Regions from separate parts of the Blautia sp. OM07-19 genome, predicted to be linked through region 1. Evidence: predicted binding sites of a transcription regulator. Region 1 holds the regulator's gene; the other holds the start of a gene.
What was found. Region 1 encodes NrdR, which represses ribonucleotide reductase genes. Its sites were predicted from a motif close to CACAANATNTTGTG; they were not measured.

Region 1 (8,087 bases):
CTTACCATTGATATCACGCAGACCACGCTTGACATCATACTTACCATATAAAGAAAGATCCATCGTAGTGTGGTCCTTACATGCCTCTGTAAGCTGTTCGATCTCCGGTGTTACCTTCATATTAAATCCTGCCATTGTAAGTCTCCTTTCAAGTCCTTTGCTTTTTCTCGATCAAACTCCCTCCCCGTTGTTACCGTAGTTTTACGTTACTGTTCGCAGTAATCGTTTACAACACAGTAGATACAGTATACCATCAAAACTCATTTTGGTCTATCCCAAAAATGCACACTGCCTTTGCCAGGCTTTCCTTTATCTGCCCTGACGGTAGGTGCTCAAAAATTCTTTAAGTTTCTGTGAAGCAGTCTCAAGCTGCCTTGTATTCGGCAGATAAACCACACGGAAATGATCCGGTGCACCCCAGTTGAAGCCTTTGCCCGGTACAAGAAGCACCTGCTTCTCATGCAGGAAATCCAGTGCAAACTGCTCGTCATCCGTGATATTAAATTTCTCCACATCCAGTTTCGGGAAAATATAAAATGCCGCATGCGGCTTCACAACGCTGATTCCCGGGATATCCTTTAAGGCATTGTAAATGCACTCTCTCTGCTCATAAACTCTTCCGCCCGGTTTCACATACTCTGCAACGCTCTGGTAACCGCCAAGGGCAGTCTGTACTATCGCCTGCGCCGGCACATTGGAACAGAGACGCATGGAAGAAAGCATCTTGATTCCTTCTATATAACCCTTCGCACGCTCCTTGGCTCCGCTTAAGATCATCCAGCCGATACGGAATCCTGCGATCATATGGGATTTGGAAAGTCCGGAAAATGTCACGCAGAATACATCCGGTGCAAGAGATGCGATCGAAGTATGCTGATATCCGTCCATGACAAGACGGTCATAGATCTCATCAGAAAAAATGATCAGTTCCTTCTCTCTGGCGATCTGCGCGATCTGCTCCAGGATCTCCTTCGGATAGACAGCACCTGTCGGGTTATTCGGGTTGATGATAACGATCGCTTTGGTCCTGTCCGTGATCTTGCTTCTGATATCCTCGATATCTGGATACCAGTCAGACTGCTCGTCACAGATATAATGTACGACCTTGCCTCCTGCCAGTGTCGCAGTCGCCGTCCACAGCGGATAATCCGGTGCCGGGATCAAAATCTCATCTCCATTATCCAGAAGTGCCTGCATACACAGGCTGATAAGTTCACTGACACCATTTCCTGTATAGATATCATTCATGGTCACATTCGGGATCCCGCGAAGCTGTGCATACTGCATGATCGCCTTGCGGGCAGAAAAAATACCCTTGGAATCAGAATAGCCCTGTGAAGTGCGGATATTACTCAGCATGTCCAGGATCACTTCCTGAGGAGCTGAGAAACCAAAAGGATATGGATTTCCGATATTAAGCTTCAGGATCTCCTTACCCTCTTCCTCCATCTTCGCCGCCTCGTCAACCACCGGTCCTCTTACATCATACAGTACATTATCTAGCTTGGCAGATTTGTCAAATGTTCTCATTTTTTTCACTCCTCTCTGAGATTTTACATAGTTTTTACTATAATCTCATATTCAGGTCATTTTATCAAGATGAAAAAATTTCGGATATTATTGTCATATTCATACAAATTTAGTAAGATATAAAAAAAATTAATATTCCCCTTTTCAACTTTACCACTTTCGTGTATAATAGTGTCTGGGCATTTGTAAGCCCCACAAAGACGTTATTATTTTATACGCAAACAAACGAGGAGGAAAATCGTCATGTCTTACACAGAAGAAGTTTATGAAAGAGTCGTTGCACAGAATCCTGGTGAACCGGAATTTCATCAGGCAGTAAAAGAAGTTCTGGATTCCCTTAAGGTTGTTATCGACCGTAACGAGGAGAAATACCGCAGCCTTTCCATCCTGGAGCGTCTGGTAGAGCCAGAAAGAATCATCTCTTTCCGTGTTCCGTGGATCGATGACAACGGGAACGTACAGATCAACAAAGGATACCGTGTACAGTTCAACAGTGCAATCGGACCTTACAAGGGAGGTCTTCGTTTCCATCCTACAGTAAACCAGAGCATTCTTAAATTCCTTGGTTTCGAGCAGGTATTCAAGAACTCTCTGACAGGTCTTCCGATCGGTGGTGGTAAAGGTGGTTCCAACTTCGATCCTAAAGGCAAATCCGACAGAGAAGTTATGGCATTCTGCCAGAGCTTTATGACAGAGCTTTCCAAATATATCGGTGCTGACACAGACGTACCGGCTGGTGATATCGGTGTTGGCGGACGTGAGATCGGATTCCTGTTCGGACAGTACAAACGTATCCGTGGCCTCTATGAAGGCGTTCTGACAGGTAAAGGACTTACCTACGGCGGATCCCTCATCCGTACAGAAGCAACAGGATACGGTGTTGTATATATCCTCAACGAGCTGATGCAGGCTCACAACGATTCTCTCGAAGGAAAGACAGTCGTTGTTACAGGTTCCGGAAACGTTGCAATCTATGCAATCCAGAAAGCTACTCAGCTTGGTGCCAAAGTTGTTGCTCTGTGTGACTCTAACGGATATGTATATGATCCAAACGGAATCAATCTCGACGTTGTCAAAGACATCAAAGAAGTAAAACGTGGACGTATCAAAGAATATGCTGACCGTGTAGAAGGTGCTACCTACACAGAAGGTACTGGAATCTGGAACATCAAATGTGATGTTTACCTTCCATGCGCAACTCAGAACGAACTTGATGTTGACGGCGTTAAGACTCTGATAGCAAACGGCTGCAAATATATCGTAGAAGGTGCTAACATGCCTACTACAAGAGAAGCTACAGAATACGCTATGGCAAACGGCGTTCTCTTCCTTCCTGGAAAAGCATCCAACGCCGGTGGTGTTGCTACTTCCGCACTGGAAATGAGCCAGAACTCCCAGAGACTTTCCTGGACAGCAGAAGAAGTTGATGCCAAACTTCATCAGATCATGAAAGACATCTACGCTAAGATCGATGACGCTGCAAAACGTTATGACATGCCAGATAACTTCGTTGCAGGTGCTAACATCGCCGGCTTCGAAAAAGTTGTAGACGCAATGATCGCTCAGGGCCTTGTTTAATTAATTTCCTCCTCTGCGAATCATTGATATTCAAAAAGCTCCGGTTTTCATGCCGGAGCTTTTTGTTATGGACGAAGATAATTTCTCATATTTCGAAGGGCAGTTTTTTCCAGACGGCTGACCTGTGCCTGGGAGATCCCGATCTCTTCTGCCACTTCCATCTGCGTTTTTCCCTCATAAAACCGCATATCAATGATGTGTCTCTCCCTCTCCCCGAGGCGGTTCATCGCCTCTCTGAGCGAAAGATTTTCCAGCCAGTGATCTTCTTTGTTTTTCTTGTCACTGATCTGATCCATCACATACAGGGTGTCTCCCCCTTCAGAATATACCGGTTCAAAGAGACTGACCGGGTTCTGGATCGCATCGAGGGCGTACACGATCATCTCTTTTTCAATCCCAATCTCTTCTGCGATCTCCGCGATCGTCGGTTCCCGCAGGTTCTTTTTCATGTAACTTTCTTTGGCATAGATTGCCTTGTACGCAATGTCACGAAGCGAACGGCTGACACGGATACTGCTGTTGTCCCGCAGATACCTCCGGATCTCCCCTATGATCATTGGCACTGCATAAGTAGAAAACTTGACCATCAAAGTCGTGTCAAAATTATCAATGGCCTTCATAAGTCCGATACAGCCGATCTGAAAAAGATCATCCGCATTTTCACTGCTGTTCTGAAATCGTTTGATCACACTTAAGACAAGCCGCAGATTTCCCTTGATGTAACGCTCTCTCGCTTCCTTATCACCGGCTTTTATCTTTTCAAAAAGTTCCTCCTTCTCCTCCGGAGCCAGAACTGGAAGACTGGCTGTGTTCACTCCGCAGATCTCAACTTTGTTTAGTGCCATCGAAATATCCTCCTTATTTCAGTTGGTACTAAAGATGATTCTCAGGGAGGATATGAAATATTCTTTTTTGCGAAAAATATAAAAAATATAAGTCCTTGACAGTTTTGCAAAAGGTACTATCTGTGAGGACATTTTTCTTCCGGGAGTTCCACCAGGATGATATCTCCTCCGATCTGACGGACGCTGCTCCATGGGATGATAAATTCACTTTCCCGTCCCCAGAAACAGCAGAATCTGCCAGGTCCGGGAACGATCAGTGCTGTGATCTTTCCGCTTCTTTCATCAAATTCCAGATCGATCGGACAGCCAAGACTTCTGCAGGTGCGGATATTTATGATCTCTTTTTGCCTTAATTCGCAAAGACGCATACAGACACCATTTTTTTCAAAAATATATGCATAAAATGCCGGAAATATACACTGTAATTTATTGACATTACCCAAAAAAATACAGTATAATTAGCCCATAAAAGGGAAAAGAGGGATAATACCGTGAGATGCCCATTTTGTAATCAGGATAATACCAAGGTCGTTGATTCCAGACCTGTCGAAGATACCAATGCGATCCGCAGGAGAAGGATGTGTGAATCCTGCGGCAAGAGATTTACCACTTATGAGAAGGTTGAGACTATTCCATTAAGTGTCATCAAGAAGGATCAGACAAGAGAAGCTTATCACCGTTCTAAGATCCAGGACGGTGTTCTTCGTGCGTGCTACAAACGCCCGATCCCGATCGAGAAGATTGAGTCTATGATTGACTCCATCGAGGGGTCTATTTTTGAGAGCGCGGATAAGGAGATTTCCAGTACTCGCATCGGCGAGATCGTTATGGAGCATTTGAAGGATCTCGATGCTGTTGCATATGTGCGGTTTGCGTCGGTGTATCGTGAGTTTAAGGATGTTAGTACTTTTATGGATGAACTAAAAAAGTTTATGGAGCCGTAGGGTACTGCCCTGGGACCCGTCGATTTGTATCGACACTTTTTTGTTAAGGCGGTTACCTTGTAGACTTTTTCAGTGCCCTCCTGAATGTTTGACGGGAATTTTGTCTTGTGGGGGAGCCTTAGAAAATGCAGACGCAGGCACCCTGAGACACAGTGCAAATTTCGAATCCATTTATACGAAAGTTTCCCGACTTGTTGCACCAGGAGAATTTTTCAAAGGGCATCCCACACGACAAAATTTCCGTCAAACACCCAGCCGAGGGGTGGCGAGGGGACGGGCAACGTCCCTTCGCGGTTTGCTCTGCTCCCAAGCATCCAAATCCCCAGGATTAAAGGAAATAATAAAAAACAGGGATAATAAGGGCATCAAAAAAGCCCTTATTTCAGGGCTTTTTCCAACTCTTTGATCACAATCTTGAGCGCCTTAATGCGCGCATACTTCTTATCCACCGACTCAAGAATATGCCACGGCGCATAAGCCGTACTAGTCTTCTTGAGCATCTCATTGACCGCCTCCTCATACTGATCCCATTTCTCACGGTTTCTCCAGTCCTCATCCGTGATCTTCCATTGTTTCTCAGGATTGTTCTGACGGTCATTAAACCGTGCAAGCTGTGTATCCTTGTCAATCTGAACCCAGAATTTGATGATCACAGCTCCCCAGTCGGACAGTTCTTTCTCAAATTCGTTCATTTCATTGTAAGCGCGTTTCCAGTCATTTTCACTGCAGAATCCTTCCAGTCGCTCCACCATGACGCGTCCATACCAGGTACGGTCAAAAATTGCGATATGACCGTCCTTTGGAAGTCTCGTCCAGAAACGCCACAGATAATGGCGGGCTTTTTCGTGTGGTTCCGGGCTGGCGATCGGATGCACCTCGTATCCGCGTGGATCAAGTGCACCTGTGATTCTCTTGATATTTCCACCCTTGCCGGCAGCATCCCATCCTTCGTATGTGATGATCACCGGGATCCGTTTGCGGTAGAGACGGTTATGGAGTTCACTTAATTTACTCTGGAGTTTCTTAAGTTCCTTGTCATATTCCTCATCGTCGATCGTCTTGCCGGCAAGCTCAACATCTGCCAGTTTCGGCATCTTTACCAAAGGGAAGATATTCTGAAGGATCGGAACGGAATGGCTCTGGTTCTGGAGGGCAACCTCAATGCTGCTCACCAGTGTATCCATCACCTGTAATTCTGCCCATTTCTTGTCCCTGGCGTCTATGATATACCATGGAGAGGTTGATGCATTCGTATCCTTGAGATAGCGGTCATAGACTTTCTCGCATTTGCGGTAATGTTCCTGCTGCCATTTGTCGAATTCTGACACTCTCCAGCGTGTATCCTGACTGGAACAGAGTTTATCCATGCGGAATTTCTGCTCTTCTTTGTCGATCTGCATAAAGAACTTGAGCACCAGATAACCATTATCCGTAAGCTGACGCTCAAACCGGCGGATGCTCTCGATCCGCTTCTCATAATCCTCTCCGGTCAGTTCCTTACGGAGCACTTCCTGCGTCGTCTGCTCCATCCATCCGGAATCCAGAAAAGTAAATTTGCCCTGCTCCGGGATCTGGCACATGTAGCGGTAAAGAAATGGTCTGCGCAGTTCCTCCTCAGACGGAGCTGACATCGTCGCCACCTTAAAAAATCTCGGGTCGATATTCTTGATCACCTTGCCGATCATACTGCCCTTGCCGGCGGCACTCCATCCCTCAAAAAGCACCAGCACCGGAAGTTTGTGCTCCTTGATCTTCATCTGAAGATCATAAAGTTTCTTTCTTGCCGCATCGAGCTGCTGTTTCAGTTCCTCTTTCTCGGGAGTTTCTCCCGGTATCCATGTTTTCAGCAAAAAACGCACCCCATTTCTTTTATTATATATTGATCAGAGAATAGCCAAGCTTCACCTCTCTGACCGCTGTTTCACCCTGTCCCATCATTTCGATCAGCATCTCCACTGCCATCTCACCGCTCTTCTCATAAGAAAAATGCACGGTAGGGATCGGCGGTGTGATCACTCTCGCGATCTCAGAATCTCCATGTCCCGCAACCAGAATATCCTCCGGGACTTTCTTTCCATGCTCTCTCAGATAACGGACGGCTCCGGCAGCCATGGTATCTGTCGCACAGATGACTGCATCAAGCTCCGGATACTTCGCAAGCAGTTCTCCCGCCTTCTCATAACCGGAATCAGAAGTAAATGCAGAAATCACCGTCTGCTGTGCCGCCTTCTCTATGCCGGCTTTTTTTACAGCATCTTCATAACCGCCAAAACGTTCTGCGCCAACTGCCTTGTCCTGCATGATCGCGCCGATATATCCCGGATTTTTCCTTCCCATATCGAGAACGGCTTCTGTGAGATCTCTGGTAGCGTGATAATCATCATGATACACACAGCAATGGCCGGAATACTGCTGTCCTACCAGGATCACCGGTACAGACAGGTTCTTAAGGATCTTCTTATGCTCGGCGGTCACTACTGTCGCAGCGAGGATCACGCCGTCCACCTGCTTGTCGTTAAAAGCAGAAAGATATTCCAGTTCTTTCTTCGGATCGTTCTGTGTCACCGCGAGGAGCATCTGATAACCGCTCTCATTCAGTACAGAGAGAACTCCTTCTACGATCTTGCCTATGGATGCGGATGCGATCTTTGGTACGATCACACCGATCATTTTTGTTTTTTTGGTACGGAGTGTCTGTGCCTGGATGGAAGGGCGATAGCCTGTCTGCTCTACAACTTTGCGGATCGCCTCTTTCTTCTCTTCTGAAATATATCCGTTGTTAAAGTAACGGGAAACTGCCGCACTGGACACACCTGCTAATTTTGCTATTTCACTTATATTCATGCTTTTTCCCCTTTGCTGTAGTATAACACAATTTTGCTTTTGTTACCACGTTTCATAAAAAAAAGGCACTGTCAAATACGGATCTAATCCAGGAATCTGACAGTGCCTTCTCTTACTTATTATTTAATTTTATACGGTAAAGACTTCTTCCAGTCTCTGGGTCTTTCCTGTTTTTACTACTTTAAATTCCGGATAATCATCACTGTTTGTCAGAAGCACTGCCGCTACCGGGCTGTATCCGGCTGCTTTGATCTTTGCGATGTCAAAAGTCATCAGCTTCTGGCCTGCTTTGACTTTCTGTCCTTCTTCTACCAGAAGCTCAAATCCGTCACCTTTCATGTTTACG
Region 2 (8,087 bases), on a different contig from region 1:
TACGAGATCGGCTGTGAGCAGGGAGCAGATGTATCTGCGATCATGAGACAGAATGGCTTTGTCGATGTCGCTGTAAAGAAAGATCTTGCAGGACTTGACAGAGTGGTAATTGGTAAAAAGCAAATGCAGGAGGAACAGCATGTTTGATAAACTTGATGACTTGCTGATTCGTTTCGAGGAAGTTCTGAATGAACTCGGAGAACCGGGCGTGACAGACAACCAGGAACGTTTTCAGAAGCTGATGAAGGAACAGAGTGATCTGCAGCCTATCGTAGACACTTATACAGAATACAAGAAAAACAAAGAAACCATCCAGGACAGCCTTTCCATGCTGGAAGAGGAGAAGGATGAGGATATGCGCGAAATGCTCAAGGAAGAACTTTCCGATGCCAAGAAGCGCGTGGAAGAACTGGAACAGGAACTCAAGATCCTGCTTCTTCCAAAAGACCCAAATGACAGCAAGAACGTTATCGTGGAGATCCGTGCAGGTGCCGGCGGTGATGAGGCGGCGCTTTTTGCAGCAGAGATCTACCGTATGTATGTGAAATACGCAGAATCCAGAAGATGGAAGACAGAGATGATGAGTCTCAATGAGAACGGCATCGGCGGATTCAAGGAAGTCACTTTCATGATCCAGGGACAGGGTGCTTATTCCCGCCTGAAATATGAGAGCGGAGTACACCGTGTACAGCGTGTACCGGAGACAGAATCCGGCGGACGTATCCATACTTCCACCTGTACTGTAGCGATCATGCCGGAGGCAGAGGAGATCGACTTCCACCTGGATATGAATGACTGTAAATTTGACGTATTCCGTGCGTCCGGTAACGGTGGACAGTGTGTCAACACCACGGACTCTGCGGTACGTCTGACACATATTCCGACAGGAATCGTTATTTCCTGTCAGGATGAGAAATCCCAGCTCAAGAACAAGGACAAAGCACTCAAGGTACTTCGTTCCCGTCTGTATGAGATGGAACTGGCAAAGCAGCATGACGCAGAGGCAGAAGCAAGAAGAAGCCAGATTGGAACCGGTGACCGTTCCGAGAAGATCCGTACTTACAACTTCCCGCAGGGACGTGTGACAGACCACAGGATCAAACTTACTCTTCATCGCCTGGAAAGCATTCTCGGTGGTGACCTGGATGAGATCATCGACAGCCTGATCGCCGCAGACCAGGCAGCTAAATTAAGTTCATTAAATGAAGAAGAATAAAGGGAGGAACTTCAAATGAAAAAAACTGCACTTGTAATCATGGCAGCCGGAATCGGAAGTCGCTTTGGAAAAGGAATCAAACAGCTTGCACCAGTAGGACCTAATGGTGAGATCATTATGGACTACTCTATTCATGATGCACTGGAGGCAGGATTCAATAAAGTTGTATTTATCATCCGCAAGGACCTGGAAGAAGAATTCCGCCGCGTGATCGGTGAGAGGATCGAGAAAGTTACAGAAGTTGCATACGCATTCCAGTCCCTGGATGATCTTCCAGAAGGATTTGAGAAACCGGCAGACCGTACAAAACCATGGGGAACAGGGCAGGCAGTCCTTGCTGCAAAGGCAGTTCTTGACGAGCCATTCATGGTAATTAATGCAGATGATTATTACGGTAAGGAAGCATATGTCAAAGTCCATGATTATCTGGTACAGGAACAGCCAGAAGATGGAATCCATCACATCTGCATGGCAGGATTCCGTCTTGGAAATACCTTAAGTGATAACGGAAGCGTTACCAGAGGTGTATGCCACATCGAGGACGGTGCACTGGTTGGTGTTACAGAGACACACAATATTTTCAAGACAGCAGACGGTGCAGAAGCAAGAGATGACAATGGAAATGTAGAGAAACTGGATATCAGAAGTCTTGTTTCCATGAACATGTGGGGACTGACACCGGCATTCATGGATACTCTGGAAAAAGGTTTCGTAGATTTCCTTCAGAATGTAGAAGAGGGAGATATCAAGAAAGAATATCTTCTTCCGGAAATGATCGACCGTCTCATCAAAGATGGCAAGGCAAAAGTAGATGTACTTGAGACAAAGGATACCTGGTTCGGCGTAACTTATCAGGAAGATAAAGCTGCTGTAACAGCCGCATTCAAAAAACTTGTAGAAGACGGAGTATATCCGGCACAGCTTTATAAATGATTTAATCTGGATCTAAGGAGAGTGACATAAGATGGGTAAATATTTTGGAACAGATGGTTTCCGTGGAGAAGCCAACGTACAGCTGACAGCAAATCATGCATTTCAGGTAGGCCGTTATGTGGGCTGGTACTATGGTCGTGAGCACAAAGCAAAGATCGTGATCGGCAAGGATACAAGAAGAAGCAGCTATATGTTTGAATATGCACTGGCAGCAGGACTGACCGCTTCCGGAGCAGATGCATATCTTCTTCATGTAACGACAACTCCAAGTGTTTCTTATGTTGTCCGCACAGAGGATTTTGACTGTGGAGTCATGATCTCTGCAAGCCACAATCCATTTTATGATAATGGAATCAAGCTTCTGAACGGAAACGGACAGAAGATCGAAGCAGAGGTAGAGGCAAGGATCGAGGCATATCTGGACGGCAGACTGGAAGAACTTCCATATGCGACAAGAGAAGATATCGGACGTACCGTTGACTTTGCTTCCGGACGTAACCGTTATATCGGTCATCTGATCTCTATCCCAAGCTGTGATTTCAAGAATATCAAGATCGGTCTTGACTGCTCCAACGGAAGTTCCTCTGCGATCGCCAAGAGTGTATTTGATGCGCTGAGAGCCAAGACTTATGTGATCAACGATGAGCCTGATGGAACAAACATCAACAGAAACTGCGGTTCCACACATATCGAAGTTCTGCAGAAATATGTTGTAGATCATGGACTGGATGTAGGCTTTGCCTATGATGGTGATGCAGACCGCTGTATCGCAGTTGACCATAAGGGAAACATCATCGATGGCGACAAGATCATGTATGTCTGCGGTAAATATCTCAAATCACAGGGCAAACTCAAGGGAAATACTGTTGTTACTACGGTTATGTCAAACATGGGTCTGTACAAAGCCCTTGAAAGAGAAGGAATCAATTATGAGCAGACAGCAGTCGGCGACAAATATGTAGCAGAGAACATGATGGAAAACGATTACAGTATCGGAGGCGAGCAGTCCGGACATATCATTTTCAGCCGTTATGCAGCTACCGGTGACGGTATCCTGACATCTCTCATGCTCATGGAGGCATGTGTCGAGCAGAAAGCAACTCTCTGTGACCTTGCAAAAGAAATGAAAGTGTACCCGCAGATTCTCCGCAATGTCCGTGTGGCAGACAAGAAGACGGCAAGAGAAAATCCGGCAGTTGTAAAAGCTGTTGAGGATGTTGCAAGAGCACTTGGAACAGACGGCCGTATCCTTGTGAGAGAGAGTGGAACAGAACCACTGATCCGTGTTATGGTAGAAGCTGGTACAGAGGATATCTGTGCAGAGCATGTAAATCATGTGGTACAGGTGATGGAATCAGAAGGATTAATTGTAGAAGGATGAGAAACAAAAAAATCATATGTCTGCTGGCAGCCGGTCTTGGAGCATTGCTCCTGACCGGCTGTGGTGGAGAAAATCAAAAAACATATGAGCAGGCAAATGCAGATCTGGAAGAGGCTAACTATGATTATGCACTGAATGAATACCAGGCCTGTATTTCTGCCGGATATAAGCTGGCACAGTCTTACAGGGGATCAGGAATTGTCAAACTGCGTACCGGCGATTATCAGGGGGCGATCGATGACCTGACAAATGCGCTGAATGATGAGAAAACGGGCAAGTCTGACAGAAAGGATCTTCTGGAATACCGTGCTGCAGCAGAACTCAAGGCAGAATTGTATGATCAGGCGATGGCAGACTGTCAGACGCTGGCTGAGGATTATTCGCTGAATGCGAATGATTATTATCTTACGGGCTGTGTGGCGCTTGCCATGGATTCTTATGATGAGGCTTCCTCCAATTTCTCAGAAGCCTATGGAAGTGATTCTACTTATGAGATGGCGATCCAGATCTACGAGGCATATCTGGGACAGGATATGGAAGCTGACGGCACGAGATACCTGGAAGCTGCACTTAAGACAGAGGCAAAGACAGCCGATGATTACTGCGAACGTGGCAAAGTTTATTATTATATGGATGATTATGAGAATGCCAGGACAGAGCTTACAACAGCTGCTGATAAAGGCAGCACAGAGGCAACACTGATCCTTGGCATGGTATATATGGCGCAGGGAGATACTTCCAATGCCCGTAGCTTTTATCAGCAGTATATTGATGCGGATGGAGATGATCCGGCGAAGGGCTATAATGGTCTGGCACTCTGCGATATCTCAGATGGAGATTATGACAGTGCACTTCAGAATATCAGCCAGGGTCTCGGAGATGCGACATCGGATGAGATGAGAGATCTTCTGTTCAACGAGATCGTTGTCTATGAGAAAAAACTGGATTTTTCTACCGCACTTTCCAAAGCCCAGGAATATGTACAGACATTTAAGGATGATGATGCAGCAGCGAAGGAACTGACCTTCCTTCAGTCAAGAGTTGGAAACCAGGCAGCGGCAGGGGATGCCAGTGAGGCAGACACTTCCAATGAAAGTACAGCGGAGGAATCAGCAGATACTGGCACAGACGAATCTTCCGAGGAGAGTTATTAAGTTATGCAGTTTTATGAATTTAAGGAAACCCAGGAGAGGGTGATCCTCATTGGTGTTCAGACAGAAGTGGGAGACGATGTAGAAGCTTCTCTGGATGAACTTGAAGAACTTGCTGAGACTGCCGGAGCAGAGACAGTAGCGAAGGTGATCCAGAACAGAGAGGCAGTCCATCCTGGAACCTATATCGGCAAAGGCAAGATTGAAGAAGTGGCATCCCTTTTACGCGCTCTGGATGCCAATGGAGTCATCTGTGATGATGAACTTTCTCCGGCACAGCTGAACAATCTGGAACGGGAACTGGACTGCAAGGTTATGGACAGAACCCTTCTGATCCTGGATATTTTTGCAGGACGTGCTGTATCCAGTGAGGGTAAGATCCAGGTCGAACTGGCGCAGCTTCGTTATCGTGCGGCGCGCCTCGTCGGACTTCGAGAATCCCTGTCCCGTCTGGGCGGCGGTATCGGTACGAGAGGACCTGGAGAGAAGAAACTGGAAACAGACAGACGACTGATCCGTACCAGGATCTCTGCACTCAAGGCAGAACTTGCACAGGTGGAGAAACACAGAGAACTGATCCGCGGTAAGCGTTCCAGAGGAAACCTCAAGACAGCGGCGATCGTAGGATATACGAATGCAGGAAAGTCCACTCTTTTGAATACACTGACAGGAGCGGGGATCCTGGCAGAAGACAAGCTTTTTGCCACGCTGGACCCGACAACGAGAGTGCTCGAACTCAAGGACGGACAGCAGATCCTGCTTACAGATACTGTAGGATTTATCCGTAAACTGTCGCATCATCTGGTAGAAGCTTTCAAGAGTACACTGGAAGAAGCAAAATATGCAGATTATATCATCCACGTGGTGGATGCATCCAACCCGCAGGCGGAGCTTCAGATGTTCACAGTTTATGAAACTCTCCGGGAACTGGGAGCGACCGGCAAAAAGATCGTTACACTTCTGAACAAACAGGACCAGGTAACAGGAAGCGGTATCCGTGATCTCAAAGCGGATTATACTGTGAAATGTTCTGCACGAACAGGAGAAGGTCTGGATGAATTTAAGGACGTCCTTGCGAAACTTCTGGCGGAGGATCAGATCTATCTGGAGGAATTGTACCCGTACAGTGAAGCTGGCAAGATCCAGAAGATCCGTGAGTTTGGAAGCCTTCTCTCAGAAGAATATCGTGAAGATGGAATTTTTGTAAAGGCACGTGTACCGGCAGAAATCTTTGTTTCTGTGATGCCGAAATAACGTGCGAAAAGCCCGAAAATACGGGCAAAACCGGCAGATATCATAAGAAAAATATAACAAAAACAAACACTATATAGTTGTGAAATGATTAACATGACACAATATATAGTGTTTTTTATATATTGACGCAAAGGGCATAGTTTGATACAATAGGTCTACAGCGCATGACAGGGAGGTATGGTGTAGCATGTTTCAGGTAGTTAAACGTGACGGAGAGATCGCAGACTTTCAGATGTCCAAGATCACTTCAGCCATTGACAAAGCATTTGACGCAAAAGAAAAAATTTACAGTAAGGATATGATCGATCTTCTCGGACTTCGGGTTACGGCAGACTTTCAGAATAAGATCCAGAACAATAAAGTAACCGTAGAGGACATCCAGGACAGCGTGGAGAACGTACTGATCCAGGCCGGATACAGCGATGTGGCAAAGGCATATATCCTTTATCGCAAACAGAGAGAAAAGATCCGTAATATGAAATCAACGATCCTCGACTACAAAGAAATCGTAGACAGCTATGTTAAGGTCGAGGACTGGCGAGTAAAAGAAAATTCAACAGTAACATATTCCGTCGGAGGTCTGATCTTAAGTAACTCCGGTGCAGTAACAGCCAATTACTGGCTTTCAGAGATCTATGATAACGAGATTGCAGAAGCGCACAGAAATGCAGATATCCACATTCATGATCTGTCCATGCTGACAGGCTACTGTGCAGGATGGTCTCTCAAGCAGCTGATCCAGGAGGGACTTGGCGGAATCGAGGGCAAGATCACATCCGCCCCGGCGAAGCACTTAAGCGTTCTGTGTAACCAGATGGTCAATTTCCTTGGGATCATGCAGAATGAATGGGCAGGAGCACAGGCATTTTCTTCTTTTGATACTTACCTTGCTCCGTTTGTCAAGGCAGACGGACTTGCTTATCCGGAAGTCAAGAAGTGCATTGAATCCTTTGTTTATGGCGTAAATACCCCAAGCCGCTGGGGAACACAGGCACCGTTCTCCAATATCACACTTGACTGGACCGTTCCAGACGACCTCGCAGAGCTTCCGGCGATCGTAGGCGGCAAGGAAATGGACTTCAAGTACAAAGACTGCAAGAAAGAGATGGATATGGTCAACAAGGCATTCATCGAGACAATGATCGAGGGTGATGCCAACGGAAGAGGATTCCAGTATCCGATCCCGACCTATTCCATTACGAAAGATTTTGACTGGTCAGATACAGAGAACAACCGTCTGTTATTTGAAATGACAGCGAAATACGGAACTCCGTATTTTTCAAACTATATCAACAGCGATATGAAACCGAGCGATATCCGCAGCATGTGCTGCCGACTTCGTCTTGACCTTCGTGAACTCCGCAAGAAGAGCGGCGGATTCTTTGGTTCCGGTGAGAGCACAGGTTCTGTCGGCGTAGTAACGATCAATATGCCAAGGATCGCATACCAGTCCAGGACACCGGAGGAATTTTACCGTAGACTGGACCGCTTGATGGATATTTCCGCAAGATCACTGCATATCAAGCGTGAAGTGATCACGAAACTTCTGAATGAGGGACTGTATCCGTACACCAAGAGATATCTGGGAAGTTTTGACAACCACTTCTCGACAATCGGTCTTGTAGGAATGAATGAAGCTGGTCTGAATGCGAGATGGCTCGGATGCGACATGACTGATGAACGTACTCAGAAATTTACCAAAGAAGTTCTGACACATATGCGTAACCGACTTTCTGATTATCAGGAGGAATATCCGGGAGAACTCTTTAACCTGGAGGCGACTCCGGCAGAGTCCACCGCATACCGTCTGGCAAAACATGACCGTAAACGCTGGCCGGACATCCGTACAGCAGGAAGCAAGGGCGACACACCGTATTACACAAACAGTTCCCATCTTCCGGTCGAATTCAGCTCTGATATCTTTGATGCACTGGATATCCAGGACGAGCTTCAGACGTTGTATACTTCAGGAACTGTATTCCATGGATTCCTCGGAGAGAAACTTCCGGACTGGAAAGCAGCAGCATCTCTGGTACGCAAGATCGCAGAGAACTACAGACTGCCGTATTACACGATCTCACCTACCTACTCCGTATGCAAGGAACATGGCTATCTGAGCGGTGAGCACTTTACCTGTCCGAAATGTGGCAAG

Region 2: DXC01_RS06985 (ribonucleoside triphosphate reductase) is a predicted target of NrdR. The motif match lies at 6,033-6,046, and genes of this name have one in related genera.

The regions. Positions count from the first base shown of each region.
Region 1 is NZ_QULA01000003.1:124,041-132,127, forward strand. Features, by position in the region: gene DXC01_RS04125 (citrate/2-methylcitrate synthase) at 1-135, opposite strand, end outside; gene DXC01_RS04130 (aminotransferase class I/II-fold pyridoxal phosphate-dependent enzyme) at 310-1,530, opposite strand; gene gdhA (NADP-specific glutamate dehydrogenase) at 1,774-3,108, shown strand; gene sigG (RNA polymerase sporulation sigma factor SigG) at 3,174-3,953, opposite strand; gene DXC01_RS04145 (YlmC/YmxH family sporulation protein) at 4,070-4,321, opposite strand; gene nrdR (transcriptional regulator NrdR) at 4,445-4,897, shown strand; gene pap (polyphosphate:AMP phosphotransferase) at 5,275-6,747, opposite strand; gene DXC01_RS04160 (LacI family DNA-binding transcriptional regulator) at 6,770-7,741, opposite strand; gene DXC01_RS04165 (PTS beta-glucoside transporter subunit IIBCA) at 7,871-8,087, opposite strand, start outside.
Region 2 is NZ_QULA01000007.1:32,566-40,652, forward strand. Features, by position in the region: gene prmC (peptide chain release factor N(5)-glutamine methyltransferase) at 1-147, shown strand, start outside; gene prfA (peptide chain release factor 1) at 140-1,216, shown strand; gene DXC01_RS06965 (nucleotidyltransferase family protein) at 1,232-2,149, shown strand; gene glmM (phosphoglucosamine mutase) at 2,181-3,530, shown strand; gene DXC01_RS06975 (tetratricopeptide repeat protein) at 3,527-4,684, shown strand; gene hflX (GTPase HflX) at 4,688-5,935, shown strand; gene DXC01_RS06985 (ribonucleoside triphosphate reductase) at 6,123-8,087, shown strand, end outside.